Linked DNA regions of Candidatus Palibaumannia cicadellinicola. The protein of the gene in region 2 binds, or shares a complex with, the protein of the main gene of each other region. Links are inferred from orthologs where the notes say so. Each region holds a gene or a part of one and is shown on either strand. Other genes may lie near its edges.

What was found.
Region 1: the proteins of tsaB (region 2) and tsaD are in contact, whole or in part, in a solved structure (PDB 4WQ4), measured with the Escherichia coli proteins. The link is inferred for Candidatus Palibaumannia cicadellinicola from one-to-one orthologs.

What each region holds. Positions count from the first base shown.
Region 1 is NZ_CP008985.1:715,755-718,910, forward strand. Bases 287-3,100 are described here. They hold tsaD (tRNA (adenosine(37)-N6)-threonylcarbamoyltransferase complex transferase subunit TsaD), read left to right. Parts: upstream 287-1,084; coding sequence 1,085-2,116; downstream 2,117-3,100. Other genes in these bases: dnaG (DNA primase), read right to left, coding at 287-547; rpsU (30S ribosomal protein S21), read right to left, coding at 671-886; folB (dihydroneopterin aldolase), read left to right, coding at 2,170-2,526; bacA (undecaprenyl-diphosphate phosphatase), read left to right, coding at 2,563-3,100. Also shown: more of dnaG, read right to left, coding at 1-286; more of bacA, read left to right, coding at 3,101-3,156.
Region 2 is NZ_CP008985.1:512,658-515,895, forward strand. The notes cover bases 343-3,238. They hold tsaB (tRNA (adenosine(37)-N6)-threonylcarbamoyltransferase complex dimerization subunit type 1 TsaB), read right to left. Parts: upstream 2,191-3,238; coding sequence 1,495-2,190; downstream 343-1,494. Other genes in these bases: minD (septum site-determining protein MinD), read left to right, coding at 354-1,166; minE (cell division topological specificity factor MinE), read left to right, coding at 1,170-1,451; IM45_RS02490 (PTS mannose transporter subunit IID), read right to left, coding at 2,353-3,238. Also shown: septum site-determining protein MinC, read left to right, coding at 1-338. UniProt on the Escherichia coli protein: Required for the formation of a threonylcarbamoyl group on adenosine at position 37 (t(6)A37) in tRNAs that read codons beginning with adenine.

The DNA.
Region 1 (3,156 bases), 200 kb from region 2 along the record:
TGAGCAAGGTTATTTCTTCAGCTGAACGACCGAAGTACTTGATCATGTTGTTCCAGCCCGGCGGCGCAAAGCCGATCGCAAAATTATTGATGACGATTTCACTCAGACCGCGTTGTTGAAGATAGTTATGAACTAACATTGCCTGTTTATTTAGCGATTGCTGATAAAATTTACTGAGCTGATTCATAAGCTTATAAAGGCTCTGGCGCGAATGCAACTTCTGCTGCCAATTGGAACTAAAATGCGCTTCGTATGGGACATTTAAGCCACATATTGTGGCTAATTCTTCAATAGATTCTAGAAACTCTAGACGATCATAATTCATCAGAAAATCGATGGCGTTACCATGAGAGCCGCAGCTGAAACAGTGATAAAATTGCTTTTCACTACTAACGTTAAACGAAGGGATTTTATCATGATGGAACGGACAGCAAGCAATAAAATGCTTACCCTGCTTTTTTAGCTTAACTCGTGCATCAATTAGGTCAACGATGTCAGTACGTGCCAATAAACTATTGATAAATGTACGTGGAATTCGTCCAGCCATAAGCTCTATAAAATTAGCTCTAAAACTTAAACAAGCTACTACATCTACACAGATGTAGTAACACAATCTAGCGAAGGTATAACATGGCAGAAGTATACTCTTATCTAAAAAATGTTAATTAACTTAATATAGACGAGTACGACGTGCGTTTTCACGAGCTAGTTTTTTGGTATAACGTTTTACTGCTGAAGCTTTCGCTCGTTTGCGTTCCGTAGTAGGTTTTTCATAGAACTCACGACGACGAACTTCGGATAGAACTCCTGCTTTTTCGCAAGAACGTTTAAAGCGACGGAGTGCCACGTCGAATGGCTCGTTTTCACGTACTTTAATTACCGGCATATTTTTTGTCTCACAAGAAAATAAATATTTTACAAGCAAATATTTATTTGATTACTATTTCTTAAATCGTACTGAATTTTACTTTAAGTATGCTTCTTTTGTAAAGTAATGATATTTTTGACTTGGAATATTGCTGATTGATTTACCAATTTTAGTGTAAGTGCAAATATATTATATTTAATAGGAATGATAAAAATTATGCCAGTATTAGGTATTGAGACTTCCTGTGATGAAACTGGCGTGGCAATTTATGATGATCAGCAAGGGCTACTAGCGAATCAAATTTACAGCCAGGTGAGACTACATGCAGATTATGGCGGTGTGGTACCTGAACTAGCGTCTCGTGATCACGTACGAAAAACAGTGCCTTTAATTCAAGCAGCACTATTAGAGGCTGGACTACAGGCAAAAGATATCAACGGAGTTGCGTATACCGCTGGACCAGGACTAGTTAGCGCGCTGATGGTAGGAGCTACCGTAGGATGCGCGCTAGCCTATGCATGGAGGGTACCGGATATAGCTGTGCACCATATGGAAGGTCATTTGCTAGCACCGATGTTGGAGGCTAATCCTCCAGATTTTCCTTTTGCCGCGCTGTTAGTATCTGGTGCGCATACTCAACTTATAGCGGTAACAGGCATCGGTGAATATCAATTACTAGGTGAGTCTATAGATGATGCTGCAGGTGAGGTATTTGATAAGATAGCTAAGCTACTTGGTCTCGATTATCCAGGAGGACCTCTGTTATCACTAATAGCACAACAAGGCGTTGCAGGACGCTATACTTTTCCGCGGCCTATGACTGACCGCCCTGGTCTGAATTTCAGTTTCTCTGGATTAAAAACCTTTGCTGCTAATACAATAAATGCGGTCGCTAGGAATGCACAGACTGATGCCGATGTGGCGCGGGCATTCGAAGATGCGGTAGTAGATACGTTAGCAATTAAATGCCGCCGTGCGCTAGATCAAACTGGTTTACAAAGACTAGTAATTGCAGGCGGCGTTAGCGCTAACCAGACGCTACGTACGCGTATGAAGGAGATGATCGAACAACGGGGAAAGGGAGAGAAAGTATTTTACGCACGACCTGAGTTATGTACTGATAATGGTGCAATGATCGCATACGTTGGCATGGTACGGTTACCATCCTGTACCAAGAGAAAGAGTCAATTAGCAGTCACAGTACGCCCACGTTGGCCACTAGAAGAGTTAACAACCGTAAGAACCTAATCAATTTGTTCAGACAAAAAATTATATTTGTGACATATCATGGAATTTAACACGTGGATATTATCTTTATTGAACAATTAACCGTAATGGCCTTCATTGGTGTTTATGACTGGGAGCAGCAATATTTGCAAAAGTTAGTTTTCGATTTAGAACTTGGCTGGGATAACCTACCAGCAGCGCGTAGCGACAATATATCTGATAGTCTGAGCTATACCGATGTTAGCGAAACTGTATTGTCTTTAGTTAGTAGTAATTGTTTTACACTGATAGAACGAGTGGCCGAAGAGGTAGCGGAACTACTAATCACTAAATTTTCTCTCACCTGGGTACGCATTAAAGTAACTAAACCAGGAGCTGTGCCGCAGGCGGCAAGCGTCGGCGTCATTATTCAGCGTGGACAGAAAAAATGACATCTTTTGATCGTTATGATTTGAGGTAAATGTAATATGGCAGATATGCACTGGTTAGTAATTGCGTTGATACTTGGCCTAGTAGAAGGAGTAACAGAATTTTTACCTATCTCCTCTACCGGACATATGATATTAGTAAGTAATTTACTAGGATTAAATGACGATAAGACGAAGACCTTTGAGATTATGATCCAACTTGGCCCCATTTTAGCGGTAGTTGTCATTTTCTGGCGTCGGTTATTTAGTCTGATCGGCATCAACTTTAATAGTGTCAGTAGCGATCGTAGGTTGCATCTCAATCATATTATACTGGGCATAGTACCATCTGTAGTATTTGGATTAATGTTTCACAAAAAAATCAAATCTCTTTTTGAACCAAAATACGTGATGTATGCGTTGGTTGTTGGTAGTCTGTTACTACTAGCAGGTCAATGGCTGAATCCTAGAAAACCCCGCGCTACTAGTATTGACGATATTAGCTATCGACAAGCTTTTTTTATCGGCTGTTTTCAATGTTTTGCTTTATGGCCTGGTTTCTCACGTTCTGGTGCGACAATTAGTGGTGGCTTATTGGTAGGAGTAAGCCGTGATGCTGCGTTTGAGTTTTCCTTTATTCTAGCTGTGCCGATG
Region 2 (3,238 bases):
CTATTGCAAAAACACTACTTATTAATACCCCTGTCCGTTCCGGACAACAGATTTATGCGCGTAACAGCGATTTAATCATAACAAATAGCGTAAGCGCTGGTGCAGAACTGATTGCTGATGGCCATATTCATATTTATGGCATGATGCGGGGGCGTGCACTAGCCGGTGCATCAGGAGATGGAGAGTGTCAAATTTTCTGTAGTAATTTATCTCCAGAACTAGTCTCTATTGCCGGTGAATATTGGCTAAGCGATCAAATACCGGCAGAGTTTTCAGGTAAAGCTGGGCGTATTTACCTACACTATGGTGTACTTTCTATTAAATCTTTAATCCCTTGACAAAGGAATCATTTTATGGCACGCATTATAGTTGTTACTTCAGGTAAAGGTGGCGTTGGTAAAACCACATCTAGCGCAGCTATTGCTACCGGTTTAGCCCGTAAAAGTAACAAAACAGTGGTTATTGATTTTGATATTGGTTTACGCAATCTAGATTTAATTATGGGTTGCGAACGTAGAGTAGTATATGACTTCGTCAATGTTATTCAGGGTGATGCGACTATCAATCAGGCGTTGATAAAAGATAAACGTACCGAAAATCTTTATATTCTACCTGCGTCTCAGACACGTGATAAAGACGTACTTACTCGTTCTGGGGTGGAAAAAGTACTCAATAATTTGAATGATATGGGTTTCGACTTCATGGTATGCGATTCCCCAGCTGGAATTGAAAATGGGGCATTGATGGCGCTTTACTTTGCTGATGAAGCGATTATTACCACTAATCCAGAAGTATCATCAGTCCGCGACTCAGATCGTATATTGGGTATTTTGTCCTCAAAATCTCGCCGCGCTGAAAACAATATGGCACCAATTAAGGAGTACTTGTTGCTAACTCGCTACAACCCTGGTCGCGTTAACCGTGGCGATATGCTAAGTATGGAAGACGTAATTGATATATTGAGAATTCCATTGGTAGGTGTAATACCTGAAGATCCATTAGTTTTACGTTCCTCAAATCAAGGTGAGCCGGTAATTCTTGATACCGAGTCTGATGCTGGCCAGGCATATTCTGATATGGTTGATCGCCTATTAGGAGAAGAATGTCCCTTACGTTTTATTGAAGAAGAGACTAAGGGATTTCTGAAACGCCTTTTTGGTGGATAAACTATGGAATTATTAAATTTTTTTCTCTCTCGTAAACAAACAACCGCAAAAATAGCTAAGGAAAGATTAAAAATTATCGTTGCGGAGCAACGAAGAAGCGGTCAAATACCTCATTACCTGCCTCAGTTGAAATGCGATCTGCTTAAAGTTATCTGTAAATATGTGTCAGGTTCTCCTGAGCTACTTTCGGTGCAACTGGAAATAAAGAATGGTGATATATCCATCTTAGAGGTTAATATTATGCTACCAGAAGCAGAAGAAAGTATAAGATGTCAACAAAAATAATAAATGCAGCAAACTTATAGTAATGTTGTAAAGGTTATTAACCTTATCTATTTGTTTGAAATGCTACTTTATTCCTTAAATAAACTGGCTCTACTTTATCTACTGACTGTGCACAGCCAGTACGCCATTGCTGTAGTGCAAGTGGTAATATATCTTGGGCCGAAGGTAGTATTACATTTTGGCCATCTTTTATAGTTCGTCGCCTAAAAGCTATCAATACCGGAGAGATCATCCATCCTGTTCCTGCACAGAACCACTCTCCAGTAAGTTCTGATGTTAGTCTAACTAGTTCTTCAGGTTTTCGCACGGCTTCGTCTGCTTCACCTAACCAGACGCCTTTATTATTACGGCGATATGGTGCACAGTAAATTTCCCCCATACGGGCATCAATTGCCGTCAGAACCTGGTGGGCGCCAGTTTGTCGCCAGGCGCCCTGAGCTAGCGTTACTAGCGTTGATATGCCTATAAGCGACAAATTTGCACCTAATGCTAGTCCTTGAGCAATACTAATACTAATACGTACTCCAGTGAAACTACCAGGACCACGGCTAAAAGCGATAGTATCTAGATCTGATAATGTAATGCTAGCCTCAGCCAACAAACTATCCACCATAAGTAGTATGTGTTGAGTATGCTCACGTGGTGTTACAGCGAAGCGTTCGCTGATGGTGTTATCTATCATGAGCGCAGCTGAGCACGCTTCAGTAGCTGTTTCAATAGCTAAAATACTAGTCGACATAGATGATAAAACCCGTCAGAGAATAATCTGTTTTATATATGCAAGTTTATTCTCTAATTCTTAAATACCTACCTGCTTATAATACGATTTTTGCTAGGTGCAATCATCAGTCACATTTATTCAATAGTATTACAGGTACGCTACCAAAGTATTTATTATCAGTTATAAACCTAGTAAACCAATCCAGTAACCAAAAATTCCAATGCCAAAAAAGCTCATGATAATATATAGTGCATTTATCTTATGCTGCAGTAGCCACATGCAAGCAAAAGTAAGTAGCAATGGCACTAGACCAGGCATGAGTTGATCAAGTATGGATTGCATAGTTGTTAATGTAGTGTAGCCTTCAATATTTGTTACTTCTGATACAATGAAAGGAATATTAACATGAGTCCACTTATTAATTAATGCTCCCATAACAAATAGACCAATAATTGATGCGCCTTCAGTTAGTTTCTGTAGTAAGCCACTACTAATATCCTTAACAATATTAACCCCTTTATGGTAACCATAAGTTACACCGTAGTAACGAGTGAAAATACGTACGAGGTTGAATAAAATAAAAAATAGTAGCGGTCCTAAGAGACTACCACTTATCGCAATACTAGCACCTAATGCAGCAAAGATTGGCCGTATAGTACCCCAGAAGATCGGATCACCCACACCTGCTAGGGGGCCCATTAAACCTACTTTTAGACTGTTGATAGCAGTATCATCAATCGGCGCGCCATTAGCGCGCTGTTCTTCCATGGCCATAGTCACACCAATTATTGGCGCAGCTACATATGGATGTGTATTGAAAAATTCTAGGTGCCGTTTAATTGCTTGCTTACGAGCGTCATTATTTTCTGGATATAACCGTCGAATTACTGGCACCATAGAGAAACAGAAACCTAGTGCTTGCATACGTTCGAAGTTCCATGATGCTTGAAGTAAATTAGAACGAAGAAACACCGCGCGAATATCACCAGGCGTTAGTTTGGTTTGGCTAGCACTAGTCGTTGTTGTATCTATTGTTTTGGTTTCGCTAGTACTAGTGGTTGTCGTA